4 regions of the Pantoea sp. GW821-FHT03E06 genome follow, and region 1 is predicted to be linked to each of the others. Evidence: riboswitches for the same ligand, from Rfam matches in the RefSeq annotation. Region 1 holds a riboswitch; each other region holds the start of a gene.
The links. Region 1 has a riboswitch for thiamine pyrophosphate ahead of thiB (thiamine ABC transporter substrate binding subunit). Riboswitches for the same ligand answer to the same signal wherever they lie in the genome.
Positions count from the first base shown of each region.

Region 2: it holds a riboswitch for thiamine pyrophosphate, as region 1 does, so the genes downstream of both, thiC (phosphomethylpyrimidine synthase ThiC) here and thiB (thiamine ABC transporter substrate binding subunit) in region 1, are expected to answer to the same signal.
Region 3: it holds a riboswitch for thiamine pyrophosphate, as region 1 does, so the genes downstream of both, thiM (hydroxyethylthiazole kinase) here and thiB (thiamine ABC transporter substrate binding subunit) in region 1, are expected to answer to the same signal.
Region 4: it holds a riboswitch for thiamine pyrophosphate, as region 1 does, so the genes downstream of both, AC07WB_RS22005 (FAD-dependent oxidoreductase) here and thiB (thiamine ABC transporter substrate binding subunit) in region 1, are expected to answer to the same signal.

Region 1 is NZ_JBWKUG010000001.1:716,777-724,675, forward strand. Features, by position in the region: gene thiQ (thiamine ABC transporter ATP-binding protein ThiQ) at 1-307, opposite strand, end outside; gene thiP (thiamine/thiamine pyrophosphate ABC transporter permease ThiP) at 291-1,877, opposite strand; gene thiB (thiamine ABC transporter substrate binding subunit) at 1,877-2,863, opposite strand; TPP riboswitch at 2,911-3,003, opposite strand; gene sgrR (HTH-type transcriptional regulator SgrR) at 3,116-4,777, opposite strand; gene AC07WB_RS03265 (MFS transporter) at 5,033-6,220, shown strand; gene leuD (3-isopropylmalate dehydratase small subunit) at 6,256-6,861, opposite strand; gene leuC (3-isopropylmalate dehydratase large subunit) at 6,865-7,899, opposite strand, start outside.
Region 2 is NZ_JBWKUG010000001.1:261,173-269,071, reverse strand. Features, by position in the region: gene AC07WB_RS01235 (YjaG family protein) at 78-668, opposite strand; gene nfi (deoxyribonuclease V) at 731-1,399, opposite strand; gene hemE (uroporphyrinogen decarboxylase) at 1,402-2,469, opposite strand; gene nudC (NAD(+) diphosphatase) at 2,509-3,282, opposite strand; gene rsd (sigma D regulator) at 3,371-3,877, shown strand; TPP riboswitch at 4,116-4,216, shown strand; gene thiC (phosphomethylpyrimidine synthase ThiC) at 4,306-6,228, shown strand; gene thiE (thiamine phosphate synthase) at 6,225-6,872, shown strand; gene AC07WB_RS01200 (aminotransferase-like domain-containing protein) at 7,027-7,899, opposite strand, start outside.
Region 3 is NZ_JBWKUG010000001.1:2,744,951-2,752,849, reverse strand. Features, by position in the region: gene metG (methionine--tRNA ligase) at 1-771, opposite strand, end outside; gene apbC (iron-sulfur cluster carrier protein ApbC) at 933-2,045, shown strand; gene AC07WB_RS12865 (GNAT family N-acetyltransferase) at 2,042-2,494, opposite strand; gene ahpC (alkyl hydroperoxide reductase subunit C) at 2,809-3,372, shown strand; gene ahpF (alkyl hydroperoxide reductase subunit F) at 3,444-5,012, shown strand; gene AC07WB_RS12850 (hypothetical protein) at 5,081-5,284, opposite strand; TPP riboswitch at 5,520-5,615, shown strand; gene thiM (hydroxyethylthiazole kinase) at 5,649-6,434, shown strand; gene thiD (bifunctional hydroxymethylpyrimidine kinase/phosphomethylpyrimidine kinase) at 6,431-7,231, shown strand; gene fbaB (class I fructose-bisphosphate aldolase) at 7,379-7,899, shown strand, end outside.
Region 4 is NZ_JBWKUG010000002.1:541,214-549,112, forward strand. Features, by position in the region: gene AC07WB_RS21985 (ABC transporter ATP-binding protein) at 1-491, opposite strand, end outside; gene AC07WB_RS21990 (HesA/MoeB/ThiF family protein) at 488-1,453, opposite strand; gene AC07WB_RS21995 (thiazole synthase) at 1,465-2,223, opposite strand; gene thiS (sulfur carrier protein ThiS) at 2,227-2,424, opposite strand; gene AC07WB_RS22005 (FAD-dependent oxidoreductase) at 2,408-3,352, opposite strand; TPP riboswitch at 3,481-3,600, opposite strand; gene AC07WB_RS22010 (6,7-dimethyl-8-ribityllumazine synthase) at 3,893-4,330, shown strand; gene AC07WB_RS22015 (MFS transporter) at 4,428-5,738, opposite strand; gene AC07WB_RS22020 (MFS transporter) at 6,188-7,420, opposite strand; gene AC07WB_RS22025 (ROK family protein) at 7,618-7,899, opposite strand, start outside.

The DNA.
Region 1 (7,899 bases):
TGAGTTTCAAGCCCGGATGTAAACCCAGCGCCATGTTTTGCTGCACCGTCAGGTGCGGAAAGAGGTTGTTCTCCTGGAATAGCATCGAAACAGGCCGCGCCGACGGCACGCTCTGAGTATGATCAACGCCGTTCATCACCAGCGAACCCTGGTTTACCGCTAAAAAGCCGCCAAGCAAACTCAGCAAGGTGCTTTTCCCTGCGCCGCTCGGGCCAAGGATCGCCAGGCGTTCACCGGCCTGTGCCGCGAAAGTGAAGCGCATCGGCAGATGCTGATAAAGGTAAGTGAGGTTATTCAGTGTCAGCATGGCGGCCCGGTAATTTTTCCATCAGCGTAAAGAGGAGCAAGCAGAGTAGTAGCAGCAGCAGTGCGGTGACGGCACCGTCCGCGCCACGATAGGCACCGATCTGCTGGAACAGGTAGAAGGGCAGCGTGCGGAAATCGGCGCTGCCAAACAGCGCGACCACGCCGAAATCGCCGATCGACAGCACGCAGGCAAATGCCAGCGCCTGTGCAATTGGACGTTTCAGCGCGCGCAGCTCAATCAGCCGCAGGCGGTTAAAACCTGAGATGCCAAGTGAAGCGCAGAGCTGGCCGTAACGGGCGCTGATGTCGCGCATCGGGTTCTCCAGCACTTTCATCGCGTAGGGAATGGCGATCAGCGCGTTAGTGAAAATCACCAAACCATCGGCGCGCTGCGGCAGGCCAACGGTGGCATTAAACAGCAGGAAAAAACCGCTCGCCAGCACAATGCCCGGCATCGCCAGAATTAGCATGCCGCTGAGTTCCATGGCCTGAGCGGAAAACATGCGCTGGCGCTGACGCAGTTCGCGGCTGCTCCACAGTAGCATCATGGTCAGCACCACACACAGCACGCCGGCACCGAGAGCGATGCGCAGTGAAGTCAATGTGGCTTGCCATAGCGCGGATTGTTGCAGCGCACCGGCCACGCCGCCGCGCAGGCCATCCACCACGACCGCAGCCAGTGGTGGTAGCAACAGGATTAATGCCGACATGATCAACAGCGTGTCGCCAACGCGCGCAGGCCATGAATCCTGCGGATCGCGCCAGCCGCGAATGTTCTGGCTGCCGGTAGGAATGGCTTTGCTAAAGCGCTGGCTAAGCAGTACCAGCAGTAAACAGCAGCCGAGCTGTAACAGCGCCAGCAGCGCCGCGCGCGCCGGATCGTAATCAAAATTCAGCGCCTGATAGATCGCCAGTTCCAGTGTGGTAGCCTGCGGCCCGCCGCCCAGCGCCAGCACGGTGGCAAAGCTGGCAAAGCACAGCATAAAGATTAGCGCCGCAGTCGGCAGAATCTGGCGGCGCAGCCACGGCCACTCCAGCAGACGAAACAGATTCCAGCCGCGCAGGCCGAGCTGCGCGGCCAATTGCCGCTGCTCGCCGGGAATGTTCTCCAGCGCCTGCAGCAGCAGACGCGTTGCCAGCGGCAAATTAAAGAAGACGTGCGCCAGCAAAATGCCCTGCAGGCCGTACGGCGAAAAGTGGTAGTCAAAGCCGATGGCCGCGCACCATTGCGCCAGCCAGCCGCTGCGGCCATACACGCTCAGCAGGCCGAATACCGCCACCAGCACCGGCAGCACCAGCGTCATGGCGCACAGGCGCAGCAGCAGAGTGCGGCCAGGAAAACGGCGGCGATAGAGCGCGCGTGCCAGCAGGATAGCAGGCAGCACCGACAGCAGCGCCGAAAGTAGCGCCTGTTCAAAGGAAAACGCCAGCACATGATGCAGATAGCTGTCATCAAGCAACGCGCGCCAGTCAGTAGCCGGTGCGACCATCACCAGCGCACCAAAGGCCAACAGCGCCACCGCGCACAGCAACAGCGCGGTGATGCTGCCTGGAATTAACCAACCGGGCATTAGCGGCTAACTGCGCGTTGCCAGGCGCTAATCCACGCGGCGCGATGATCGGCTACTTCCGCTGGCGTGAATTGCAGAGCTTTATTTGGCACCTGCAACGCGTGATAACCCGCTGGCAAATCGCTTTTGATCACCGGGTACATCCAGTTACCGCTGGGAATGGTCTGCTGGAAGGCTGGAGAAACCATAAACTGCATGAACTGCTGCGCCAGCTTTGGCTGCTTGCTGCTGGCGAGCTGCGCGGCAACCTCCACCTGCAAATAGTGGCCTTCGCTAAATTCTGCCGCGGCGTAGTTCTCTTTCTTCTCTTCGATGATGTGGTAGGCCGGAGAGGTGGTGTAGCTCAACACCAGATCGCCTTCGCCTTTCAGGAACAGACCGTAAGCTTCACTCCAGCCTTTGGTGACGGTGACGGTTTTTTGCGCCAGCTTCTGCCAGGCATCTGGCGCATTATCGCCATAGACCTTCTGCATCCACAGCAGCAGACCAAGGCCAGGCGTGCTGGTGCGCGGATCTTCATAAATCACGCGCCATTTCTCCGGGCTCTCGACCAGTTCTTTCAGGCTTTTGGGCGGGTTCTTCAGCTTGTTTTTATCGTAGACGAAGGCGAAGTAGCCATAATCGAATGGGATGAAAGTCTCGTTGTGCCAGCCATCCGGCAGCTGCAAAGCCTGGGTATCGACGCTGCTTTTGGCAAACAGGCCGGTTTTCTCTGCCGCCTGCACCAGATTGTTATCGAGGCCCAGCACCACATCGGCTTTGCTGTTTTTGCCTTCCATACGCACGCGATTAAGCAGCGATACGCCATCTTCCAGCGCCACGTAATTCAGCTCGCAACCACACTGCGCTTCAAAGGCTTTTTTTACCGCCGGACCGGGGCCCCAATCGGCAGAGAATGAATCGTAGGTGTAAACGGTCAGAACCGGTTTGGCAGCCAAAGCCGGTGCAGCAACCAACAGCATCACAGGCAGAACTTTGTTTAACACTTTGCGCTCCTTGAGGAGAAGATAAGGTTGAGTCGCAAAGGATCTGAGGAGTGAGGCATCTCAAATCCCTACGCCGGTATTAGCCGGATCAGGTTCGACGGGTCTATCTCAGCCAAATTAAGGCACCCCGTTGAGAACGGCACATTCTAGACATTTAAATGACAGCGCGAAAGGTTCACCGGTTGGAAGTTTGGTGCCACGCTTCCCGGTGCGCATGAATGCGCACCCTACCAAACCGCGCCGGCGCGGTGGTCACAGCTCCGGAGGCGCAAACCAGGCGGATTTGAAGTCAAACCAGCCGAGGGTATTCAGCCGTACGCCGCGCATGCTGCGTTGACCTTCCAGCAGCAGCCAGTGGTGGAACAGCGGATGCAAATAATCGCTATCAATTAACTGCTTGCTCCATTCTGCCAGCGCTAAATCTTTCTGACGCCAGCGCGCTGCGTCGGCTTGCCAGTCAATCGGAATGCAGTGATGCATCAGCGGCAGTTCATACAGCTGAGCGAACAGCGCATACTCGAGCGGCAGGGTAAAGTTGACGCTGCCGAGCCAGATATCACTCTCGCCCGCGCCCTCAAACCACGCTTCATAACTCACCTCACGCGTAATCAACTCGACGCCTTCCAGCGCCAGCAGCGGACGCAGCGCGTTAGCGATACCCTCATGCTCAACATGATGGCTGTACCAGCTGAGGGTTAATTGTGTGAGTCCTTCCGGCTTGTCGGCAGGCGTGAGGTCGCGGCGATGATGCCAGCGCGGCAACAGGCCATACGCCGGAAACCAGTAGCGCTGATAACCTACACCCGCATGGTTAAGCAGGGCGATAGGATTGAACAGATAGCTCACCCAGCGGCGAAAATGGGCATTTTGTCCGAGGGTGGAGCGCTGATCGAACAGCAGAAAATAGCAGCCTTCTTCTAAACGACTCTCTTCTGATTTCTCATCAGCGGTTTCGCCCTGCAGTTTTACCCCAGCGTACACTAGCTCATCGCTGATCTCGGGCAGTACCCAAATCGACACATCATCAATCAAGGCACGATAGCCAAAGTAATCATCGAAGGCGGCGATTTTTAGCTGCGTTTGCTGGTTACGCACCACGCTGTACGGACCGGTGCCAATCGGTTGGCGAGCAAAGTGGCGTAACGTCGGCCACTCGCGCGGCAGAATCATTGCGCTGACGCTCGCCAGCAGCCAGGGCAACCAGTCATCCGGCTGGCTCAAATAGATATCCAGCGTCCAGGGGGCGGGCGAATGCAGCTTTTCGATATGGGAAAACAGCGGCTGGCTGCGCACGCGTTCCAGCGAGGTAATGATATCCTCCATTTCCAGTTCGCGACCATGATGAAAGCGAATCGCCGGGCGCAGGAAAAAGCGCCAGTGCAGGGGGGAGGTTTGCTGCCAATGGTGCGCGATATCGGGTTCGATTTCCCCCTTTTCCTCATTTATGCGCATCAGGCCGTTGAAGATTTGCCGTGCCAGGTGAGTTTCTGAGCGGCGTAGCGGTGAACCGGGCAGCAGATTGGGCAACGGGCGATAATAGAGCACGCGCAGGATATGCTTGCCCTGGCGGAAGCTGCGGCCTAAATGTGCCGCGATCATCTGGCGCACCTGATTTTTGTCGCCGACCAACTGCACCAGCTGCTCAATGCGATCCTGATCCAGCAGATCTTCAGCACGCTGCTGCTGCAGCGCTAAACCGGTGTAACAGAAACTCAGCGTTGAACGCTTGCCACGCCCCGCTTCCGCCTGCCAAATCAGCCAGCCTTCATGCTGCATGGCGTTAAGCAGATTACGCATATGGCGGCGTGAGCAATGCAGCAGATCGGCCAGATCGCTTAACGTAGTTTCCTGATCCTGCCCCTGACAGCTTTGCCATAAGCGGATAAATTGCTGTTGCAGACGTGAAGAGGACATAAAAGGGGAACTCCTTCTCAGAATCGCTCATTTTTTCCTGCCTCATATTAGAGGCATACTGCCCGGCAATGGAAGAGCGGGAGGCATTCAGCAATGAATGGCGCTCTGCCAGCGGTTCCGCCGACGTGGAACCTCTTTCTGAGTAGGGTGCATTTTCACCGCCAGCAGCGCTTTATCTGCTGGCTTTTTTCGTTTTGCTGTAGGATCTTCTACCCTCATTTCTCTACCTGTTTTTTTCCGCAAAGGGATTTCGGCATGAAATCGCTGTTAACGCGTCAACGTCGCATCAATCCGGTCTATCTCTCGTTTATGGCGGTGTCATTTATGACCGGCGTCGCCGGTGCGCTGCAGGCACCGACGTTAAGTCTGTTTCTGACGCGTGAAGTGCAGGTGAGCCCGTTTTGGGTTGGCTTGTTCTTTACCATCAATGCGATAGCGGGGATTGCCATCAGCCTGCTCATGGCCAAGCGCTCTGATAATCGGGGCGATCGTCGCAACCTGATTCTATTCTGCTGTCTGATGGCGACGCTTAATGCGCTGCTATTTGCTTTCAATCGCCACTATTTAACCCTTGTCACGCTGGGCGTGTTCTTATCTGCACTTGCCAGCGTTTCCATTCCGCAGGTGTTTGCGCTCGCGCGTGAATATGCCGATCAGTCAGCGCGTGAAGTGGTGATGTTTAGCTCGGTGATGCGCGCGCAGCTATCGCTGGCGTGGGTGATCGGCCCGCCCTTATCGTTTGCACTGGCGCTTAATTACGGCTTTGTGACGCTGTTTTGCGTCGCGGCGGGGATTTTTCTGCTGAGCATGCTACTGATCTGGCGCACCTTGCCGTCGGTGCCACGCGTGGTGGCTTCACCCGAAGAAGTGTTAACGCAGCTGAGCCCGTGGAAAGAGAGTCAGGTGCGGCTGCTGTTTATCGCTTCGGTGACTATGTGGACATGCAACACCATGTATATCATTGATATGCCGCTGTATATCAGTACCACGCTTGGCCTGCCGGAGAAGCTAGCAGGGTTACTGATGGGCACCGCCGCCGGGCTGGAAATTCCGATCATGCTGGTGGCCGGGCATTACGCGCGTCGTATCGGCAAACGGATGCTGATGTTGTTGGCGCTGGTGGCAGCGATTGTATTTTATCTCGGTTTGGTGATGTTCCAGACGCGCACTGCGCTAATGGTGCTGCAGCTATTCAACGCGGCATTTATCGGCATCATCGCCGGGATTGGCATGCTGTGGTTCCAGGATTTAATGCCGGGGCGTGCGGGTGCGGCAACCACCTTGTTTACCACGTCGATTTCCACCGGCATGATTATCGCGGGCATCATCCAGGGCACCATGAGCGAGCGCTTTGGTCACGAGTCGGTTTACTGGCTGGCGTTGGGGTTAGCGGTGCTGGCGCTGGGATTAGCGTCGCGCGTGCGAGATGTGGTGGAGAGTTAGAAAAGAGAAGGGCGACATCAGTCGCCCTTATTGCCTTAGCGTAAGAACGCGGGCTGATTGGTTTCGTAGCTGGAGATCGACGCTTCGTGCTGCAGCGTCAGGCCAATGCTATCGAGACCGTTGATCATGCAGTGACGGCGGAAGCTGTCGATTTCGAAGCTGTAGGTTTTATCGCCTGCGGTTACCGTTTGCGCTTCCAGATCTACCGTAAAAGTGATGCCCGGCTGTGCGGCGACCAGTTTGAACATCTCATCCACTTCTTCATCGCTCAGCTTCACCGGCAGCAGCTGGTTGTTGAAACTGTTGCCATAGAAGATGTCGGCGAAACTTGGCGCAATCACCACATGGAAACCGAAGTCGGTCAGCGCCCAGGGCGCATGCTCACGCGACGATCCGCAACCGAAATTCTCACGCGCCAGCAAAATGCTGGTGCCTTTGAATTCTGGCTTGTTCAGCACGAAGCTGGCGGTGGGTTGGGTACCTGCATCGTCATCGAAACGCCAGTCGTGGAACAGGTGCGCGCCAAAACCGGTGCGCGTCACTTTCTGCAAGAACTGCTTCGGAATGATGGCATCAGTATCGACGTTGGCCGCATCCAATGGCGCCACAATCCCGGTGTGTTGAGTAAATTTGTTCGCCATGGTTTAAGCTCCCTGAGTCAATTCACGAATGTCGGCAAAGCGACCGGTTACGGCAGCCGCCGCAGCCATCGCCGGGCTTACCAGGTGAGTGCGTCCACCGCGGCCCTGACGACCTTCAAAGTTACGGTTGCTGGTTGATGCGCAGCGCTCACCCGGATTCAGGCGGTCGTTGTTCATTGCCAGACACATAGAGCATCCCGGCAAACGCCATTCAAAACCGGCTTCGAGGAAGATTTTATCCAGGCCTTCGGCTTCGGCTTGGGCCTTCACCGGACCTGAGCCCGGCACCACCATTGCCACAACGCCTGGTGCCACTTTGCGACCTTTAGCAATCGCGGCCGCCGCGCGCAGATCTTCAATACGTGAGTTGGTGCAGGAGCCGATAAACACTTTATCGATCGCTACGTCGGTCAGTTTGATACCAGGTTGCAGATCCATATAAGCCAGCGCTTTCTCTGCGGAGGCGCGCTCCACCGGATCGGCAAAGGATTGTGGATTCGGGATGGCTTGATCCACCGCCATCACCTGGCCTGGATTGGTGCCCCAGGTGACCTGCGGTGCGATATCTTCCGCATGCAGGGTAACGATAGTATCGAATGTGGCACCTTCATCGGATTTCAGCGTGCGCCAGTAAGCCACCGCTTGATCCCACTGTTCGCCTTTTGGTGCGAACTGCTTATCTTGCAGGTAATTGAACGTGGTGTCATCCGGCGCGACCAGACCCGCTTTGGCACCCATTTCAATCGCCATGTTACACAGCGTCATGCGGCCTTCCATGCTCAACGCTTCGATCGCGGGGCCGCAGAATTCAACGACGTGACCGGTACCACCGGCGCTGCCGGTTTTGCCAATGATCGCCAACACGATATCTTTGGCGGTAATGCCCGGTGCAGCCTTGCCCAGCACTTCAATTTTCATGGTTTTCGCGCGACCCTGTTTCAGGGTTTGCGTGGCGAAGACATGCTCAACTTCCGAGGTGCCGATCCCGAACGCCAGCGAACCGAACGCACCGTGGGTGGCGGTGTGAGAGTCGCCGCA
Region 2 (7,899 bases), 460 kb from region 1:
CAAATGTAGACCAGACAGGGGGCCCATGTGAAGCCTCCAGGCGCGGTAATTCGGGCCTGAAGTCACGTTTTCTTGCCTTATTGCTGAAAAAGTATACCGATGTTACTGATTCCCGCTTCACGCAGGTCTGCACGCAGTCCTTTAATCAATTCCAGGTCGCGCTCCTCGCACTCTGACAGCAGGCGGAAAATCTCCCACTGCAGGTCCCATTCATCAATGACCGCCTGATTTTCACGCAGCTCTTCGTCGGTCATTTCACGACCGGCCTGGGTCATTTCCAGAATCGCTACGGTGGTAATCGAGGTGCGGCTCACTTCCACCGCGTGCTCCAGCGTTTCACCGCTGAGCTGGGCATGCAGCAGTTCACTTAATGCCACACAGGCATCGATCGCCGGGTGCACGCCGTAAACCTCGAAATCGTCACCGTCAGGGATGGCAGCCTCAAATTTCTCCAGCTGACCATCGAAATTGATTTTGGCATCTTTCACCGTCAGGCTTTCCCAGATCAGATCGAGGATACGGCGATAGAGTTGCGGATCGGCGAATTCAGTCTGCTGACAGAAAGCCCAATAGTTGGGGAACATACGCTCGCAGAGGCAGGCCATGAAGGTCATATGCTGCCAGCTTTCCAGCTTCGCCAGACGCAAATGGACGGGGTTTTGTAACATCAAACTTACTCTCAATAGGTTAGCTGGCGGCAGTGTACCGCAAAAGCCGGGCGCAAACAGCGTTAACGCGAATTTTGCCAGCGCAGAAAAGCCGGGCGGCCTGAAGCGACAGCATCAGCCCAGCGCGTGGGTTCAGGCAGGCGGTAACCCGCCGTACAGGCTTCTACCCAATGCAATGCGCTATCGAGGCTGACGCGATGACCCGTGGAGATAAATAGCGGATTACAGCGCGCTTTACTGCGCCATACCCAGCCAATTTGTTCACCCTTATCGATCAACGGCTGGCGACTGCCCGGCTCGGCAGCCAGATCAGCAAAACGTCCGCACAGACGCTTCTTCGCCACACCAATGGTCGGTACATCCACCAGCGAACCGAAATGCGCCGCCACGCCAAGCCGACGTGGATGAGAAATACCATGGCCATCCACAAACAGCAGATCGGGCTGCTGGGAAAGCTGCTGCCAGGCTTCCAGCAGCGCGGGCATTTCGCGGAAAGATAAGAAACCCGGGATGTAGGGCATGGTGGTCGCCACGCGCGCAATGCGATGTTCCACCAGCGTTAAAGAAGGATACTCGAGAATAACCAGGGCAGCGCGCGTGACCTCGCCGCCCTGCTCAAAACCGACGTCGGCGCCACCAATGAAGCGCGGCGGCAGCACGTCGAAATCATCCTGCCGCACCACATCAGCAGCGCGTTGTAACTGTTCCTGGCGTAATGCGGCTAAATCCATGATTAACCTTGATGGTACGGACGAGACAAGCGATGCACTGCTTCCACAAATGCACCGGCATGCTCTGGCGGCACGTCGGGATGGATGCCGTGCCCCAGGTTAAACACATGGCCTTCACCCGTGCCAAATCCTTCAAGGATCCCTGCCACTTCCTGCTCGATACGCGCTGGCGGTGCATACAGCATGGAAGGATCCATGTTGCCCTGCAGCGCCACTTTGTCACCAACACGACGACGCGCATCAGCGATATCGGTAGTCCAGTCGAGTCCCAGCGCATCACAACCGGTCGCGGCAATCGCCTCCAGCCACTGGCCGCCACCTTTGGTGAATAGCGTAATCGGTACGCGACGACCTTCGTTCTCGTGCAGCACGCTATCGACGATTTTGTGCATGTAGTACAGCGAGAATTCGCGATAGTCGCGACCAGTCAGTACGCCGCCCCAGGTATCGAACACCATGATTGACTGCGCGCCGGCTTTGATCTGCGCATTCAGATAAAGAATGACGCTGTCCGCCAGCTTATCCAGCAACTTGTGCAGCGTTTGTGGATCGGCGTACATCATCTTTTTGATTTTCGTGAAGGCTTTGCTGCTGCCGCCTTCCACCATATAGGTTGCCAGCGTCCATGGGCTACCTGAGAAGCCAATCAGCGGCACTTCGCCTTTCAGATTGTGACGAATCGTACGCACCGCGTTCATCACATAGCCGAGCTCTTGCTCAGGATCCGGTACCGGCAGCTTGTCGACATCGGCGCGACAGGTGATCGGATGGGAGAAACGGGGGCCTTCGCCAGTTTCAAAGTAAAGCCCAAGTCCCATCGCATCGGGAATGGTGAGGATATCGCTGAAGAGGATCGCCGCGTCCAGCGCATAGCGACGCAGCGGCTGCAGCGTAACTTCACATGCCAGCTCAGCGTTCTTACACAGTGACATAAAATCACCGGCTTCAGCGCGCGTGGCTTTGTACTCCGGTAAATAACGCCCGGCTTGTCGCATCATCCATACCGGCGTGACATCTACCGGTTGACGTAACAGGGCGCGCAGATAACGATCGTTCTTCAGTTCACTCATAATAGGCTCTCTCATGCTAAGGCCGGCAGTGTAGCATTTTCACGCCGCGCTGGCGCGACACAGGGCAACGGTATCTTCGATCAGGCGACGCGCAACCGTGCCTGGCGGCGGCAACAGTGGCAAATCGTCATAGCGATACCAACCGGCATCGAGCAACTCTTTGCCGTCGTGCTGCAAGTCACCGCCAGCGTATTCGGCCATATACGCCATCATCAGTGAATGCGGGAACGGCCACGGCTGCGAAGTAACGTAGCGCACGTTTTTCACCCGCACGTTGCTCTCTTCCATCACTTCACGCGCCACCGCTTGTTCTAAGGTTTCGCCCACTTCGACGAAGCCCGCCAGCACGGTGTAAATGTTGTTGCGATGACGGGCATGATTGGCAAGCAGAATCTCATCGCCACGGCGAATGGCCACAATAATGCACGGCGCAATTTGCGGGTAATAGCGCTCGCGGCAGTGATGACACAGACAAGCGAACTCGCGCTTGCTGATATGCATTTCATGGCCGCAATAGCCGCACCAGCGATGCGATCGATAGAACTCCGCCAGCTGCACGCCGCGCCCGGCGATCTGGAACAGACCGACATCTTGATCAATCAGTTGGCGGACCGAGCCCATGCTGTCTGGACGCGCTTCCCGCACGAGCCAGACGTTTTCGCCCTGCCATTCGCCAATCAAAATGCCGTGGCTGCCACTGAGTCCAAAATCGGTGGATAAGCCATGCGGCAGTTCGCCCTGCGGTAACCAAAGTTTTTGCTCATGGCTGACAATCCACCATCCAGCGTCTAAGCTTGAGATCTCACGTTGCATCTTAATCGTTGTCCTTAGCGTTAAACCGCACGCTGAAACTCTAATATTAAGTGTGTAATAAACAACTATAACCTACCTGGAGCCCCATATGCTTAACCAGTTAGATGACCTGACAAAGCGTGTCGGCGGCGGAAATGAATTGGTTGATTCATGGTTGCGCGCCCGTCGACAGCTGCTTGTCACGTACTACGAGCTTATTGGCCTGAAGCCACAAAAAGATGCGTTAACCGCGCTGGATGAACAAGCGCTGGATGCATTTTGCCACAATCTGGTGGATTACCTTTCTACCGGTCATTTTAGCGTGTATGAACACATTATTAGTGAGATGCAGGGTGATAACCCCTTAATGGCTGCCGCGCAAATTTATCCGGCACTTGAGGCGAACACTGACCGCATCATGCAGCTCTACGACAGTCATTTGCAGCAAGCGATTAACGACGATAACTGTGTCGATTTTCAGCAGGCGCTGTCCGAAGTCGGCGAAGTGCTGGAATCGCGCTTCACGCTGGAAGATAAGCTGGTACAACTCGCCTGGGATAACCAGCTGGCGCATCTACCGGTTGCCAATGACAGCGTCATCGCCCGCCCGGCCTGAATGCCCGCAGTTGTAAAAAACTTGTTATTCGAGAAAAGCCCTCTTATGCTAAATGGGCTTTTTTTATGAGCCTCTTCCAGAAAAATGAAGAGTCAGGTTTTGCGATATAAGCGTAGCGTGCGCAGCCAGTTTGCACTCGGACAGCGCGCAGGGACCGGAGCGTACACGAAGTACGTGACGGCCACGAGCACTGCCCAGGTGCAAAATGGCAAGCAAAGTAGCTTATATCGTAAAACCCAACACCTTGTCGGAGTGCCCTTAGGGGCTGAGACCGTTAATTCGGGATCCGCGGAACCTGATCAGGTTAGTACCTGCGAAGGGAACAAGAGTAGATATCATCAGCACGATGTCGGCTTATGCCGTTATCGTATCTGTTACTCCTTCCGAACTCTGGGCAAGCAACTTCCAACTTTTATAGGAAATTTGCTATGTCTGCTAAAACCTCTCGTCGTGAACAACGTGCTCAGGCGCAGGAATTTATCGATTCCCTCCAGGGAACCGCTTTTCCGAACTCAAAACGCATCTGGATCACCGGCAGCCGCGCGGATATTCGCGTGCCCATGCGTGAGATTCAACTGAGCCCAACGCACACCGGCGGCAGTAAAGACGATCCACAGTATGAGCCGAATGAACCGGTGCCGGTATACGACACGGCCGGTGCTTATGGCGATCCTGAAGCCACGATCAATGTGCATCAGGGGCTCACCAGGCTGCGCACCAACTGGATCGAAGCGCGCGGCGACAGCGAAACCATTCACCAGCTGAGTTCCCGTTACACCCAACAGCGTCTGGCAGATGAAGGCCTGGATCATTTGCGTTTTGAGCATCTGCCACAGCCGCGCCGCGCCAAAGTGGGTCGCTGCGTTACCCAACTGCACTATGCACGTCAGGGCATCATCACGCCGGAGATGGAGTTTATTGCGCTGCGTGAAAACATGGGCCGCGAGCGTATTCGTGGTGAAGTGCTGCTTCAGCAGCATCCCGGTCACAGCTTTGGCGCCAACCAGCCGGAAAATATCACCGCGGAGTTTGTCCGTCAGGAAGTGGCCAGCGGCCGCGCCATCATCCCTGCTAACATCAACCATCCCGAATCCGAACCGATGATCATTGGTCGCAACTTTCTGGTGAAGGTGAATGCCAATATCGGCAACTCGGCGGTCAGTTCTTCGATTGAAGAAGAAGTGGAGAAACTGGTGTGGTCAACGCGCTGGGGGGCAGATACCGTGATGGATCTCTCTACCGGACGTTATATCCATGAAACGCGCGAATGGATTCTGCGTAACAGCCCCGTGCCGATTGGTACGGTGCCGATTTATCAGGCGCTGGAAAAGGTGAACGGTATTGCCGAAGACCTCAACTGGGAAATATTCCGCGACACGCTACTGGAACAGGCGGAGCAAGGCGTCGATTACTTCACTATCCACGCTGGCGTGCTGTTGCGCTATGTACCCATGACGGCTAAACGACTCACCGGCATTGTGTCACGCGGCGGATCAATCATGGCGAAATGGTGCCTGTCGCACCATACCGAAAGCTTCCTGTATCTCCACTTCCGCGAGATTTGTGAGATCTGTGCTGCCTACGATGTGGCATTGTCTTTGGGCGACGGCCTGCGTCCGGGCTCAATTCAGGATGCCAACGACGAGGCGCAATTTGCCGAGCTGCATACGCTAGGCGAACTGACGAAAATTGCCTGGGAATATGATGTGCAGGTGATGATTGAAGGTCCGGGCCATGTGCCGATGCAGATGATTCGCCGCAATATGACCGAGCAGCTGGAGCACTGCCACGAAGCCCCTTTTTATACGCTCGGTCCACTCACTACCGATATCGCACCCGGCTACGACCACTTCACTTCCGGCATCGGCGCGGCAATGATTGGCTGGTTTGGCTGCGCCATGCTGTGTTACGTGACGCCCAAAGAGCACCTCGGTTTACCGCATAAAGAGGATGTGAAGCAGGGGCTGATCACCTACAAGATCGCCGCACACGCTGCGGATCTGGCGAAAGGCCATCCGGGCGCGCAGATTCGCGATAATGCGATGTCCAAAGCACGTTTTGAATTCCGCTGGGAAGATCAGTTCAACCTGGCACTTGATCCGCATACCGCTCGCGCCTACCACGACGAAACCTTGCCGCAAGAATCGGGAAAAGTGGCGCACTTCTGCTCGATGTGCGGCCCCAAATTCTGCTCGATGAAAATTACCCAGGAAGTCCGCGAATTTGCCGCCCGTCAACAGGTTGAAGCTCAGACCATCGAGGTGGGCATGGCGCAAATGTCGGATGCCTTCCGCAATCGTGGCGGCGAGTTGTATCACGCTGCCGATACCCTAAAAGAGGAAAAAGTATGACTGACGCCTTTCCTGCCACCGCCCCAAAACTGGGGCTGTATCCAGTAGTTGATAGCGTGGAGTGGATCGCGCGCCTGCTGGAAGCCGGTGTGCGCACTATCCAGCTACGCATTAAAGATTGCGAGGATCATGAAGTTGAAGATGCAGTGCGCGAGGCGATTGCACTTGGCAAGCAGTATCGCGCACGCCTGTTCATCAATGATTACTGGCGCTTAGCGATCAAATATCATGCTTATGGCGTACATCTTGGTCAGGAAGACCTCGATGTTGCCGATCTGGCGGCCATTCGTCAGGCTGGATTGCGCTTAGGTTTATCGACGCATGATGATAACGAGCTGGATCGCGCACTCGCGCTGCGCCCTTCTTACATTGCGCTCGGACATATCTATCCCACGCAAACCAAAGACATGCCATCAGCCCCGCAGGGCGTGGTGGAATTGAAACGCCATCTGGCACGTTTGCAGGACATGCCAACCGTGGCAATCGGCGGTATTTCACTGGCGCGCGTACCTGAAGTGCTGGCAACGGGCGTCGGAAGTATTGCCGTAGTGAGCGCAATTACCCAAGCGCCAGACTGGCGTGCGGCAACGCAGGAACTGCTGGCATTGGTGGAATCTGGAATCCAGCCCGCAGAAGAGATGTAAGGTGTTGTGAGTAAGAGTAATAAGCTGGAATGCATTATGCATTCGCTGGATGTCGCATCTGGTGCCATTTCGCAACCACGTTAAAGTGTGCCTGCCCGCTGTCGCTTGCAGCGGGCCAGGGCTGGTCCTAACCTCTCCCAGCCCTGCCTTTCTTTTAAACAGTCAGGGAGGAGGTATGCACAGTTTCTATATTACAGGCCAACATGGCACGCTCCACTGCTGCACCGAGCTGGGCTATCGCCTGCTCTGTATGCTCATTCATTGGCAATCCGTAATTCAGGCGCAGGCAATTGCGATATTTTCCCGAGGCCGAAAACAGCGATCCTACCGCAACCTGGATATTCAGCTCCCGCAATTCGGTATTCAACCTGACCGCGTCAAACGCTTCTGGCAGCTCGATCCACATCAGGAAACTGCCCTGTGGCCGCGACACACAAATACCGCACGGGAAATAGTGGCGTACCCAGCAGTTAAAGGTTTCGTAGTTGCGCTGATAAACCTGGCGCATACGACGCAGATGCGGCAGATAATGGCCAAGGCGAATAAACTCTGCCACCGCATGCTGCGGCTGCGTCGCCGTGGAACCAGTACTGATGTATTTCATATGCAGTACGCGATCGCGATAGCGTCCCGGAGCGACCCAGCCGACGCGCAGTCCCGGAGCCAGTGTTTTAGAGAAAGAACTGCACAGCAACACCCGCCCATCACTATCCAGCGATTTAATCGTAACCGGGCGCGGATATTCCCATGCCAGCTCACCATAGACATCGTCTTCAATAATCGCCGCATCGAAACGCTGCGCCAGCGTCAGCAGCGCGCGCTTGCGGGGCTCAGGCATAATAAATCCCAGTGGATTATTGCAGTTCGGCACGACAACCACCGCTTTAATCGGCCACTGCTCAAAGGCGAGTTCCAGTGCTTCCAGGCTAATGCCCGTCACCGAATCCGTGGGGATCTCAATGGCGCGAATGCCAAAGCCGCGCAGCGTCTGCATGGTGCCGTGAAAAGTGGGCGATTCGACGGCAAT
Region 3 (7,899 bases), 2.0 Mb from region 1:
CGCATCCAGCCAAACGTAGAAGTATTTACCCGGCGCGCCTGGAATTTCGAAGCCAAAGTAAGGCGCATCGCGAGAGATATCCCACTGCTGTAACCCCGATTCGAACCACTCCTGCATTTTATTCGCCACCTGCTCCTGCAGCGCGCCTGAACGCGTCCACGCCTGCAGCATGGCGCTGAAGGACGGCAGATCGAAGAAGAAGTGTTCGGAATCACGCAGCACCGGCGTAGCGCCAGAAACCACCGATTTCGGGTCGATCAGCTCGGTTGGGCTGTAGGTCGCGCTGCACACTTCGCAGTTGTCGCCATATTGATCCGGTGATTTACATTTCGGGCAGGTGCCTTTGACGAAACGGTCTGGCAGAAACATGCCTTTCTCCGGATCGTACAGCTGCGAAATGGTACGGTTCTTAATAAAACCATTCTCTTTCAGACGACCATAAATCAGCTCGGACAGCTGACGGTTCTCATCGCTGTGCGTCGAGTGATAGTTGTCGTAGCCGATGTTGAAGCCGGCGAAATCGGTCTCGTGCTCTTGCTTCATTTCGGCAATCATCTGCTCTGGTGCCACACCCAACTGCTGCGCTTTCAGCATGATTGGCGTGCCATGGGCATCGTCAGCACAGATGAAGTGAACCTGGTTGCCACGCATTCGCTGGTAACGGACCCAAATGTCAGCCTGAATGTGTTCAAGCATGTGACCGAGATGGATTGAACCGTTTGCGTACGGCAGTGCGCACGTTACCAGAATTTTTTTAGCGACTTGAGTCATGTTTGCGTAGCGTTCCGTTGAAGAAAAATCGGGTTTAGATGTTAACCGAAGCACTCTCTGGCGTAAACACGACAGGACATCCGCGTCACTTTTAGCGCCTATCTGATATTATTGAACAGACACCGCCGCAATCTGGCGAGATGAAAAAACAAGGAGTAGGGATGACTTCACAATCCCAGCAACATCATTCACCTGAAGCGCTGCGGGCCCTGGTCAGCGGCGTGCTGAGTGACTTTGAACATCCGACGCTGCAACACAACCTCACCACGCTGAAAGCTTTGCGCCACGTGGCGCTGCTGGATGACAAGCTGCATATCGAGCTGGTGATGCCGTTTGCGTGGGCCAGCGCCTTTGAAGTTTTGAAAGCGCAAACCAGTGCAGAATTGCTGCGCTTAACCGATGCCAGCGCCATCGACTGGCGGCTGCGCCACGATATTGCCACGCTGAAGCGCGTGAAAAACCATCCAGGTGCGACCGGTGTGAAAAATATCATCGCGGTGAGCTCTGGCAAAGGTGGCGTGGGTAAATCCAGTACCGCCGTGAATATGGCGCTGGCGTTGATTGCGGAAGGTGCGCGCGTGGGGATTCTTGATGCGGATATTTACGGCCCGTCGATTCCTAACATGCTCGGCACCGAAAATCAGCGTCCCACTTCACCGGATGGCACGCACATGGCGCCGATTATGGCGCACGGCCTGGCAACCAACTCCATCGGCTATCTGGTAACCGACGATAACGCCATGGTGTGGCGCGGCCCGATGGCCAGCAAAGCCTTGATGCAGCTGCTGAACGAAACCATGTGGCCGGATCTCGACTATTTGATTCTCGATATGCCGCCAGGCACCGGCGATATTCAGCTCACGCTGGCGCAGAACGTGCCGGTGACCGGCGCGTTAGTGGTGACGACGCCGCAGGACATCGCGTTAATCGATGCACGCAAAGGCATGGTGATGTTTGAGAAAGTGAGCGTACCGGTACTGGGCGTGGTCGAGAACATGAGCATGCACATCTGTAGCCAATGTGGCCACCACGAACCGATTTTCGGCAGCGGCGGCGCGCAGAAGCTGGTGGAGGATTACCACACCCGCCTGCTGGCACAGCTGCCGCTGCACATTACGCTGCGTGAAGATCTGGATGATGGTGAACCAACCGTGGTGCGTCGTCCTGACAGTGATTTTACCGCGCTGTATCGCCAGCTGGCAGGACGCGTCGCGGCGCAGCTCTATTGGCAGGGTGAAATCATCCCGGGCGATATTGCTTTCCGCGCGGTTTAACGCCGTCCACTTTCGCTGGCGCGAGCCGCCAGCGGAAAATGCATCAGCACATATTTTCCCTGCTCACTTTCGCCAACCGCTTCACGCCGCCAGCCGTGTTTGAGATAAAAATCCAATGCTACCTGATTCTGTTGCAGGCATTTCAGCGCGCCCGTTGAGCTAAATCGCGACTGTACTTTTTGCAGTAATGCGCTGCCAACGCCTCGCCCTTGCGCATCCGGATCGACATACAGGCTATGCAGGAAGTTGTCGTTATCCAGCACCGCCGCAAACCCCACGCGATGCCCGTCCAGTTCGGCCACCAATACGGTTTCACCCAAAATCACCGCATCAAAATCTTCTAATTGCCAATCATCGCCAGCCAGCCACGTCCAGTTATGGCGACGCGCGGCCAGATATAGCGTGCGCAGAAAAGGGCGATCGGCTTCTTCAAAAGAACGTATTTGCACTCAACAACTCCATTCTCGTGATTTGCAGGTGCGCATAAATGCGCACCCTACGAAATCCTCACGGGTCAAATGTAGGGGCGCCATTCATGGCGACCAGTTAATGATTAAGCCATCAGTCAAAAGTAGCAGTTTCACGCCGAAAAGATAAAGCCTGTCAGAACAACGGCTTTTTTGTGTAGAATGCCCGCGCGAGCCGCATGAAATCTGGCGTCGGCGCTTTGATAGCTTTTGGTTATCTGATTGATAACGTCTGCATATTAGAAGTTGGCCCGAAAATTCTGTAACTTGCATCACATCTTTTAACGGAGGTCACCATGTCCATCATTAATACCAAGATCAAACCATTTAAAAACGCAGCGTTCAAAAACGGCGAATTCATCGAAGTCACCGAGAAAGACGTTGAAGGTAAATGGAGTGTTTTCTTCTTCTACCCGGCTGACTTCACCTTCGTATGCCCAACCGAACTGGGTGACGTTGCAGACCATCATGAAGAGTTCCAGAAACTGGGCGTAGATATCTACTCTGTTTCTACCGACACGCACTTTACCCACAAAGCCTGGCACGGTTCTTCTGACACCATCGCAAAAATCAAATACGCGATGATCGGTGACCCAACTGGCGCGCTGACCCGTAACTTCGAAATCATGCGTGAAGACGAAGGTCTGGCAGACCGCGGTACCTTCATCGTTGACCCGGAAGGCATCATTCAGGCGATCGAAATCACTGCAGAAGGCATTGGCCGTGATGCATCTGACCTGATCCGCAAAGTGAAAGCAGCACAGTACGTGGCTTCTCACCCAGGCGAAGTTTGCCCGGCAAAATGGAAAGAAGGCGAAGCAACGCTGGCTCCATCACTGGACCTGGTTGGCAAAATCTAAGCCAACATCACGCCATTCGATCTTTCTCTATCGGGTGCTACGGCACCCGATTTTCATGACAGGAACTCACTATGCTCGACACCAATTTAAAAACCCAGCTCAAGGCTTACCTTGAGAAATTAACGAAACCGGTTGAGTTGATTGCCACATTGGATGATGGCGTTAAATCGGCAGAGATCCGTACTCTGCTGGTCGATATCGCGAGCTTGTCAGATAAAGTCAGCTTCCGTGAAGAGAACGATCGTCCGGTGCGTAAACCCTCTTTCCTGATTACTAACCCAGGCAGCCAGAGCGGTCCGCGCTTTGCCGGTTCGCCAATGGGCCATGAATTCACTTCACTGGTTTTAGCCCTGCTGCAAACCGGTGGACACCCTTCGAAAGAAGCGCAGAGCCTGCTGGATCAAGTGGTAGCGCTGGAAGGTGACTTCCATTTCGAAACCTATTATTCACTGTCGTGCCACAACTGTCCTGACGTGGTACAGGCGCTGAACCTGATGGCGGTACTGAATCCGCGCATCAGCCATACCGCGATTGATGGCGGTATGTTCCAGAACGAAATCACCGAACGCAACGTGATGGGCGTGCCAGCGGTATTTCTGAATGGCAAAGAGTTCGGTCAGGGCCGTCTGAGCCTGGCGGAAATCGTCGGTAAAGTGGACACCAACGCCGATAAACGCGCGGCGGAAGAGCTGAACAAACGTGATGCCTATGAAGTGCTGATCGTCGGCAGCGGCCCAGCGGGCGCAGCAGCGGCCATCTACTCGGCACGTAAAGGTATTCGTACTGGCCTGATGGGCGAACGCTTTGGTGGCCAGGTGCTCGACACCGTCGACATTGAAAACTACATCTCCGTGCCGAAAACCGAAGGCGCCAAGCTGGCTGGTTCATTGCGCGCTCACGTTGATGATTACGACGTGGATGTGATTGATACCCAGAGCGCCATTAAGCTGATTCCTGCGGCGAAAGAGGGCGGTCTGCACGCGATTGAAACCGCATCCGGCGCGGTACTGAAATCTCGCAGCATTATCATTGCCACCGGGGCGCGCTGGCGCAACATGGGCGTACCGGGCGAAGAGCAGTATCGCACCAAGGGCGTCACCTATTGCCCGCACTGCGACGGTCCGCTGTTCAAAGGTAAACGCACGGCGGTGATCGGCGGCGGTAACTCAGGAGTTGAAGCGGCGATCGATCTGGCCGGCATTGTTGAGCACGTCACGCTGCTGGAATTTGCCAGCGAAATGCGCGCCGATAAAGTGCTGCAGGACAAACTGCGCAGCCTGAAAAACGTCGACGTAATTCTGAATGCGCAGACCACGGAAGTGAAAGGTGACGGTAGTAAGGTTACCAGCCTGACCTACATCGATCGTAATAACCAAACCAGCCATGAAATCGCGCTGAGCGGTATCTTCGTGCAAATTGGCCTGCTGCCAAACACCACCTGGCTGGAAGGTGCGGTTGAGCGCACTAAAATGGGCGAAATCATTATTGATGCCAAGTGCGAAACCAGCCTGAAAGGCGTATTCGCCGCCGGCGACTGCACCACGGTGCCATATAAGCAGATCATCATCGCCAGCGGTGAAGGTGCGAAAGCCTCACTCAGCGCCTTTGATTATCTGATTCGTACTAAACCGGCTGAATAATTTTTGCGATAGCCACGCAATAGCCCCGTAACCTGTGTTGCGGGGCTTTTTTTTATCTTTATACGTCCTTAGCCTAACCAGCGTTTTGCTTCGGCATCGCTGATATCGCGGTAATAGACTTTATGCAGTCGTTCACCGCAGCTTTTGCATTGTGCTTCTACATGAGTAGAAAAATAGTGGCGACCCGCTGGCGAAATTGCGCCTTTACGGGATATTTGGACGTTGCGCCATCGATGTGCATGCGGAATAAAGCTGAAGAATTTTAATTTCATTATCGCTACCGGATTGGGGTGGGCGGTGTCTGTCTTTAAATCCGGGATGCCATTAGGCCGATTTTCAAGCGAGATGGGCTTGATATTTATCAAGCGTTATTCAGACAGGTCTCGATTTTAAGGTGGTGCGGCGTGGAACGTCCTCGTTTGCTCAGGATGAATGAACGAGGCATTCACTGATTTACAAGCTCTGATGCTGCCATTATCCTGTCTGCGGCATGAAGCAATACATTCATGCTATGACTCGGGGTGCCCCTGTAACACAGGGCTGAGATACACCCGCTGACCTGATCTGGATAATGCCAGCGTAGGGAAGTCAGATGCCTGACCGCATTCGCCTTCTTGATCGCCGGTTGGGAGCTTTATGACACAGCCTAACCTTCTCTCCACTGCGCAACTCGCGCAATCCTTGCTCCTCCTGCGACAGCAAGCGCCACTGGTGCACTGTATGACCAACGACGTGGTGCAAACCTTTACCGCCAATGTATTGCTGGCGCTGCACGCTTCTCCGGCGATGGTGATTGATGCTGAAGAGGCCGCGCAGTTTGCCGGGTTTGCCGATGCGTTATTGATAAACGTCGGCACGCTAACGCGCGATCGTCGAGACGCGATGTTAGCGGCGGTGCAGGCCGCGCAAAAAGCCGGCACGCCGTGGACGCTGGATCCAGTTGCGGTCGGCGCATTAACTCTGCGCACCGAATTCTGCCAGCAGCTGCTTGGTCTGCATCCGGCGGCGATTCGTGGTAACGCTTCAGAAATTCTCGCCCTGGCTAATCAGGCAACGGGCGGTCGTGGCGTGGATAGTCTGCATCAGGCCGATGCCGCGCTGAGCGCTGCGCAACAGCTGGCGCGTGACTATGACACTGTCGTCGCCGTAACCGGCGAAGTGGATTACGTTACCGATGGCACTCAAACGTTGGCGATCCCCGGCGGGAGTCCGCTGATGACGCGGGTGGTCGGCACCGGTTGCGCGTTGTCGGCGGTGGTGGCGGCTTTCACCAGCTTACCGGGCGAGCGTCTGCTGCATGTGGCCGCTGCCTGTCGTGTGATGTCGCTAGCCGGTGAAATCACGGCGCGTCAAGTCGAGGGGCCGGGCAGTTTTGCGTCGGCTTTTCTTGATGCGCTCTGGACGCTGGAGATGACAGTATGAAACGCATCAACGCATTAACCATCGCCGGTACCGATCCAAGTGGCGGCGCCGGTATCCAGGCCGATTTGAAAGCCTTCTCCGCGCTGGGCGCGTATGGCACCAGCGTCATCACTGCGCTGGTGGCGCAGAATACCTGCGGCGTGCAGTCGGTTTATCGTATCGAACCCGATTTTGTTGCCGCGCAGCTCGATTCGGTGCTGGACGATGTGCGCATTGATAGCGCAAAGATCGGCATGTTGGCAGAAACGGCGATCGTTGAAGTGGTGGCCGAGCGGCTGAAACGCGCCAGCCTGCCGTTTGTGGTGCTGGATACGGTAATGATTGCCAAAAGTGGCGATGCGCTGCTGTCGCCGGATGCGGTAGCCAGCGTACGCGAACTGCTGCTACCGCAGGTCTCGTTGATCACGCCGAACCTGCCGGAAGCCGCAGCACTGTTGGGGTGCGCTATGGCGCAGGATGAAAAAACCATGCTGCAGCAGGGCGATGCGCTGCTGGATCTTGGCTGTGAGGCGGTGCTGATGAAAGGGGGACATCTTAGTGATGCCGAGAGCCCGGATTGGCTGATCACCCGCGCGGGACGCCAGCGTTTTACCGCGCCGCGCGTCAATACCCAACACACGCACGGCACCGGTTGTTCACTCTCAGCGGCGCTGGCCGCACTGCGGCCACGGCATAATGATTGGGCGGCGACGGTGGCTGAAGCCAAAGCCTGGCTGCAGCAGGCGCTGCTGCATGCCGATTCGCTGGAAGTGGGCAAAGGCATTGGGCCAGTGCACCATTTCCATCAGTGGTGGTAGGGCGTAACGCCAGATTGCCGCTTTTTCACTGCGAATCCGTCTGAAAAATGGAGTCAGCAATTTGCCAGCCTGCGGCATTCCGGTCCAGGCTGTTGGGGGGGAATCGACAGGTGTCGGTTCCAATCCAGCCATTTATCAGGAGCGAACATGACGGACATCGTACAGTTATTGGGCAAAGAGGCGGATAGCCTTCTTCAACATCGCTGCATGACCATTCCAGCGGACAGCCTCTATTTACCCGGCGCGGATTATGTTGATCGTGTGATGATCGACAACAATCGTTCTCCTACCGTATTACGCAACATGCAAACCCTGTACAACACCGGACGTCTGGCGGGCACCGGCTATTTATCCATTCTACCGGTCGATCAGGGCGTGGAGCACTCGGCGGGCGCATCGTTTGCTGCCAATCCTGCCTATTTCGATCCGAAAAACATCGTTGAACTGGCGATTGAAGCCGGTTGCAACTGCGTGGCGTCCACATATGGCGTTTTGGCTTCGGTTTCGCGTCGCTACGCGCACCGTATCCCGTTTATGGTGAAGCTGAACCATAACGAAACCCTGAGCTATCCAACGCAATACGACCAAACGCTGTATGCCAGCGTGGAGCAGGCGTTTAATTTAGGTGCGGTAGCCGTTGGCGCCACCATCTATTTTGGCTCTGAACA
Region 4 (7,899 bases), on a different contig from region 1:
AGCGTCTGCAGGCTGAGTTTGGTCATCACATCCAGCGTGGCGAACGGCTCATCCATCAGCACCACCTCACGCTGCGCATACAGCGTGCGCGCCAGCGCCACCCGTTGCCGCATGCCGCCTGAGAGCTGATGCGGCGGCGCGTGCGCCACCTCGCTGAGCTTCACCTGCGCCAGCAGCGCCAGCGCGCGCGGACGATCTGCTTTTTCACCGCCCAGGCGCGCCGATAGCATCACGTTTTCCAGCACCGTCAGCCACGGATAGAGCAGATCCTGCTGCCCCATCCAGGCGACATTGCCGCGTAAACCCTGCACCGCGCCCTGTTGCGGCTGAAGTAACCCCGCGATTAAGCGCAGCAGCGTGCTTTTGCCGATGCCGCTGCGTCCCAGCATCACCGTGGTTTTGCCGCCGCGCAGTCGCAGATTCAGCTGCTGGCACAGCGGTTTATCGCCCCAGCTAAAGCTCACGTCGTTGAACACAATGTCGTGGCTCATGGGCGATTTGCCGCCAGAATCGCCAGCTGGTTAAAGCCACGCTGCGCCAACACTGCGGCGGCCTGCGCGGCACGAATGCCACTGGCGCATACCAGCACAATGCGCTGCTGCGTCGGTGGCTGCCATGTGGCGATCGCCTGCGGCAGAATGCGCTCAACGCCCTCTGCGACGCTGACTGGCGCTTCTTCATGGCTACGCAGTTCGACAATGCAGTCATCCGCCGCCAGCAGCGGCCGATCGATAAACGGCACCGCCTGTTGCGGTTCTTCGGCCTGATCAAAGCGGAACGGGCGAAAGTGCCAGTTAACAAAATCGCAGTTCACCAGACAGCCAAGCGGCGATGGCTGCAGTTCGAGCAGCACGCTGAGCGCCATCTGCGCCTGCATTGCGCCCAATGCGGCGACCGCCGGCCCCATCACGCCGGCGGTGTTGCAGTCCGCAGCGGAGGTCGGCAGGCGCGGAAATACCGCGCGATAGCTCGGCGATCCGCCACAGAAACCGCCCACGTAACCTTGTCTGCGTAACACCGAGGCGCTGATCAGCGGGATGCCAGCTAGCATGCATGCATCGGAGAGCTGATAGGTGACGGCAAAATTATCGGCGGCGTCGATCACTAGATCGCACTGCGCCAGCGCCTGCTGCATATTGCTGGCGCTCAGCGACTGCTGCAGCGCGTCGATCTGCACCTCGGGATTACGCTGCTGCAAAGCCTGCTGAGCGCTGAGCACCTTGGGCTGGCCGATATCCTGCAGCGTAAACAGCGTTTGCCGATGCAGGTTATGCAGCGCCACTTCATCGTCGTCATAGAGCCGAATATGGCCGACGCCCGCGCCCACCAGCTGCGGCAGCAGCGTCGCGCTTAACCCACCGGCACCCACCACCACTACGCGCGCGTTGCGCAGTTTGCGCTGCCCGTCTTCACCCACTTCCGGCAGCATCATCTGGCGTTGATAGCGTTCCATATCGCCGCCCATCAGTTGAGATTTGCCAGGCCAAAGATGGGCGTGGAAGCACTCGCCATATTACGCTTTTCCATTAATCCGGCGCGACGGGCCGCCTGTCCGGCTTCTATTGCCAGACGAAATGCGTTTGCCATCTCGATCGGATCGCCCGCTTTGGCGACGGCGGTATTCAGCAGGATGCCATCGAAGCCCATTTCCATCGCCTGCGCCGCCTGTGACGGCGCGCCAATGCCGGCATCAATGATCAGCGGCACATCGCTAAACCAGGCACGCATCGCGCGCAGGCCGTCGATATTGCGCAGTCCCTGGCCGGAACCGATCGGCGCGCCCCACGGCATCAGCAGCTCGCAGCCTGCCGCCAGCAGTTTTTCGCCAACGATCAGATCTTCAGTGGTGTAGGGAAACACCTTGAACCCGTCTTCGCTGAGAATGCGCGCCGCTTCCACCAGCGCGAACGGATCGGGCTGCAGCGTGTCGGCGTGGCCAATCACTTCCAGTTTGATCCACGCGGTATTAAACAATTCTCGCGCCATATGCGCGGTGGTGACCGCCTCTTTCACCGTGTGACAGCCGGCGGTATTCGGTAACACGCGAATGTTGAGTCCGGTCAGCAGTTCACGAAATGCCGCGCCCGCAGCACCTTCACGCCGCAGGCTAACGGTGATGATTTCAGTGCCAGACGCGGCAATCGCCTGCTGCAAAATGGCGGGCGAAGGATATCCGGCGGTGCCGAGCAGGAAGCGCGATTGTGGGTCAACATCGTAAAACATCGTTTAGCCTCCCTGCATCGGTGACAAGACTTCGAGCTGGCAACCTTCATCCAGCAGCTGCGTGTCGTAGTGGCTTTTGGGCACAAAGGTGCCATTAAAGGCGGTAGCGACGCAGGCCACATCAATTTGCTGCTCGATCAGCAGTTCGCTCAGGCTTTTTGCTTCGGTGCTGATAGCGCGCCCGTTAAGCTGAATAATCATAAGATTGCTCTCCAGATAGGCGCTGCATCAGCTGTTCAGCCAGCATCGGTGCCAGCAGAAAACCGTGGCGATACATGCCGTTGAGATAGAAGGTGTGATTTTGATAGTGAATATCCGGCAGATTGGCCGGATAGGCCGGACGCAGCCCGCTGCCGCTCTCAATTACCCGCGCCTCCGCCAGCGCCGGATGAATGGCGTAAGCGGCACTGAGTAACTCCATCATGGCGCGGGCGCTGATTGGGCTGGCGTCATCGCTCTCAATCATGGTAGCGCCGAGCATAAAATGCCCGCCGCGACGCGGCACCAGATAGCAGGGAAAACGCGGATGTAGCAGGCGAATCGGACGGGAGAACTGCACCTCATCGCTGTGCAGAATCAGCATCTCGCCGCGCACGGCGCGCAGGCGCGGCAATTCGGGCGCGGCATGAATGCCACGGCAATCGATAATCTGGCCGCTCGGCGCATGCGAGTTGAAGGCTACGCCGCGCGCAATCAGCTTCTCACGCACTTCCTGCAGCGCCAGGCGCGGGTCGAGGTGCGCTTCCCGAGCGAAAAACAGACCGCGCGCAAAGCGCCCTTCCAGCGCCGGTTCAATCGCACCAGGTTCAACCCATTGATGCTGCTCGGTCATGCGGGCAAAGCGGTTAAGCTCCTGGCTGTCGCGCGGCGGCGCCACCACCAGCGTTCCCTGATGTGCAACGCTGCTGACGCGCTGTTGCCACCACGCGGCGGCGTGCTGTCCAAGGGTTATCACCTCACGCGGCGCGCTTTCGGCTTCACACCAGGGCGCCAGCATGCCGCCGGCATACCACGATGCCGGGCGCCGCGATGCATCGTCGATCACCTCAACGTCTTCGCCGCGCTCTGCCAATAATGTTGCCACGCACAAGCCGGCCACGCCGCAGCCTAGCACGCTCCAGCGGCTCACAGCGCAGGTTCCATGATGTTCAAAAAGGGGAAATTCACATCGGCCTCTCAGTGTTGACTGAGACCCGCAGATACAGGTGAAGGGAAATGGCGCCACGATCGAGCTTGCCTTAGCGCCAGACAGCCAAGCTAACAGACTGTCAGTCTTCCTACGCCAGTATCAACTGGGTCAGGTTCAAAGGGTCGCTAAGCCGCGCAGTGCGCTATTAGCCTCTCAGTCTCTGTGGCGAGACTCCCCCGACGCGTCTATTTGTATTGCAGGCGATGGTCGCCGTCAAGCGCGGAATAACTGCATTAAGGGTGTGGTTAAATTGTCTTCTCCATACTTAAACCCATCATACTTCGAGCTGCAGGTGCGTTGGCTGCGCGTGTCCACCCCAGTCACATACTTCAGTATGCTCCTGGGGATGAACCCACTTGCCGCCTTCCTGCAACTCGAAGTATGACGGGTTTTGCGTCGGTAGATTACAAACGTAACATATGGTATACAAACACATTATTTTATGAGCAAGAACAAATTACAGGTGATGTCGAAATAACCATGAACACTATTAAAATTGCATTTATTAAAGCCGGATGGCACAAAGAAATTGTCCATAATGCCCTGGTAGGTTTCGAAAAAGAATTAGCCGATCAATCTATTGCCGCGGAATTAAAAGTGCTGGAAGTGCCTGGCGCATTTGAAATGCCGCTGTTGGCTAAGCGTTTGGCTGAAACCGGCAAATACGATGCAATTGTCTGCGCGGCGCTGGTGGTGGATGGCGGCATCTATCGCCATGATTTCGTTGCAGCAGCGGTGGTTGATGGCCTGATGAATGTGCAGCTCACCACTAACGTACCGGTGTTTTCCGTTTCATTGACACCGCATAACTTCCAACCGGTAGACGTCATCGAAAACTTCTACACCGAGCATTTCATCAAGAAAGGCAAAGAAGCCGCACGTGCTGTGCTGGCTATTCATAATCTGTCGATTGATTGAAACGTTAAAAAGGGAACACCTTATCAGGCATTCCCTTTTTATTTATTCTGACTTTCTATTGTTCATATTCAGAATAGTGCCAACCTTGCCAGCTTCACTATTTGGCACTCATCAAACGATCGTCCTTCATATGTCTGCGCGGTTCTGAAGGGTTAATATCACACTCTTTTGGCAACAACAGCGTAAAGATCCCCGCAATCACCAGCGAACCCGCCAGCCAGCAGATTGCCACGTTTTGGCTATAGAGCAGCGTCATGATGCCAACTAAGTACGGCCCACAGAATCCCCCCAGATTGCCAAGCCCATTAATCACGCCGCGTGCGCTACCCGCCACTTCCGGCGCAGCGATACGTCCGGGAATAGACCAGAACGGACTGGTCGCTGCTTTCAGGAAGAAGCCGCATACCACCAGCGCGATATAGGCGGCAACCACGTTCTCATGCAGCACCACCGAAGCCAGCAAGGCAGCAGCGAAGCAGAACAGCGAGACCATTACCCACAAACGTCGCTTACCGGTGCGATCGCTCAGCCAGGAAATCGCATAGATACCGAGCACTGTCGCCACAAACGGAATGGCGGCCAGCAGGCCGACGCCCGCCATGTTGGTGCCGGTGAGATTTTTCAGGATACTCGGCAGCCACAGCGTGTAACCGTAATCGCCAGTTTGGTAGAAGAAGTTAAGCGCCACGAGCTTCATCAAACCTGAATTACGGAACACCGCTTTTAACGGGGCTTTACTAAGCGGTGCTTTTTGGCGATGTTGCGCCTTTTCACGCGCCAGTTCGCGCAGCAAATACGCCTTTTCACGTGCGGGTAACCAGCGCGCCTCTTCTGGACGATCGGCGATTACCAGCCACCACACCAGCAGTACAGCGGCAGAAAGCAGACCTTCAATAATGAACAACCAGCGCCAGTCCAGCACGTTAATGATGTAGCCGGAGATCGGTGCGGTAAACATGCCGCCCAACGGCGCAAACATCATTACAAAAGCATTAGCGCGTCCCAGCTCCTTTTCTGGAAACCAATTGCTGACCATGGTTAACACTACCGGTAACATGCCACCTTCCGAGATACCCAGCACGAAACGCAGCGCCAGCAGCTGATAATGGTTGGTAACAAAGCCGGTGGCGATAGACACCACCATCCATGCTGCCAGCGACCACGCAATAAAACGTTTACCGCTGCCATTTACGGCGATACGTCCACCTGGCACTTGCAGGAACAGGTAGCCGATAAAGAAGATGCCACTTACCACACCCGCCATTTGACTGCTGATCGCCAGATCTTGATCCATGCCGCCAGGCAGCGCAAAGCTGATGTTGACGCGATCCATGAATGAGACGATGCAGGTAATGAGAATGGGGGCGATAACGCGATACCAACGCGTTCCGGGGATTTTTTCTTGCATGCTGCCCTCTCCATGTTAAGCCGGGTTGCTTAGGTTCAAGGCTTTCTATTAAAGAGAGTATGGGAATAATTATTGCGATCTTAATCACTGCAATTAATGTTAAGAAATTGTGTTACTTACGCTGTGATCGTGCGAGCAAATTGGCGTGACTATAAAAGCATCGTATTGGTATTTATAGAAATAATACGTACTCGCCCTTATAGAACCATTAATTTTTTCTATTTTTTTAGCAGCGCAACGCAGAACCCCAAGACAGGTCTGGTAGTTATTTGTCCAGGGTGGGAGCAGTAATTCGCATCGTTCGGGCTGGCATATCTCCCACATTCGGAGGGAGACTAATAGGATATTTGTAACGTTTTTGTAGCAGAAGCTTTCATGATTTAACCAGGTGCGCATGAATGCGCACCCTACAAAACAGTAGGGTCGCCATTCATGGCGACCCTATGATGTTAATGATTATCGTGGGCAAAGGTGATGGATTTCCGCCGCGCATCACGTACCGCAACACCATGAATCAACAGACCTAGCACCGCCAGAATCGCGCCCACCCAACCGGTTGACTGCCAGCCTAAACCTGCTGAGATCGTGACGCCACCTAGCCACGCACCTAACGCATTGGCCAGATTAAATGCCGAGTGGTTCATCGCTGCCGCCATGGTTTGTGCATCTCCCGCCACATCCATCAACCGAATTTGCAGCACAGCCGCCAGCGCGACCATGGTGCCAACCAGCATCACGTTGATTGCACCCGCCAGGGCATAATGTGCAGCAAACACAAAGGCGCTAAGCACCAGAAACGACCACACCAGCAAAATACGAATCGTCTTTTCAATACCGCGATCGGCCAGACGACCACCCGCAATATTGCCGATAATCATGCCTAAACCAAATAGCGCCAACACGGCAGGAATCCAGCTCACCGGCATCTGTGCCAGTTCGGTCATAGTGGGTTTGACGTAGCTAAACACCGAGAACAATCCGCCGCTGCCTACTGCACCAATCGCCAGTGTGAGCAGCACCTGCTTGCGCGTTAGCGCTGACAACTCACGCAGCGGGCTGGCATTTTTATCACCCGCTACGTTGGGTACCCACAGCCACACCAAAAGCAACGTGACCAGCGCCAGACCACCCACAATGGCAAAGGCATCTCGCCAGCCAAACCATTGACCGATGGCAGTGACCGCCGGAACGCCCAGCAAATTAGCAATGGTCAAACCAAATAGCACCATCGATACCGCTTGCGCACGCTTTCTGCGCTCGACCAAACCGGCCGCTACCAGCGCAGCCACGCCAAAGAAAGTGCCATGCGGAAAACCGGCAAGAAAACGCGCCAACAGCATCGAGTAGTAGCCAGGTGCCACCGCGCTCAGCAAATTTCCGGCGGCAAACAGGCCCATTAACGTCATCAGAAAATTACGACGTGAGGCACGCGCACCCAAAACGGCCAGCAGCGGCGCGCCAATTACCACGCCGAGAGCATAAATACTGATCAGATGCCCGGCGGAAGGGATCGACACGTTGAGGCCTTTTGCTGCATCGGGCAGCAGGCCCATAATCACGAATTCGCCGGTCCCAATGGCAAAGCCACCGGTACCCAGCGCGAACAGCGCTTTCAGCACGCTTTTGCGCGGCAGCGATGCCTCGCTCAGCAGCTGAGTAAGTTGAGGTTGTATTGATGACATGAGTTTTCCGAACCACAGGTGAAGAACTCAGCCAGCATCGTGGGTGCATTGAACAGCAACCATCGTCGTAACTGAGTTAAGTAAGCGGCATATGATAGCGCAATTATGTGTTAATGGCTGGGGTAACGCTGCCGCATTGGTCGCTATGAATGGCGACGCTACGACGTAGGGTGCGCATTTATGCGCACCGGGTAACATTATCCATGACGTTGTCGGGCCAACAGCGCGGCGCCCATCATGCCGCCATGATGCGCGAACGCTCCAGGAACCACTAAACGCTGGCGCGTACTGCGCAACACATAACCCTGCACCGCCTGATCTAACGCCTCGATTAACGGCACCACAGAAGCCAGCCCGCCGCCCACCACCACGCGTGATGCGCCGGTAATGTTAATGGTGTACGCCAGCGGCTGGCCAACCAGCTGTAACCACGCCTGCAGGGTTTGCTGCGCCTGCCTGTCCTGCTGCTGCCAGCGCTT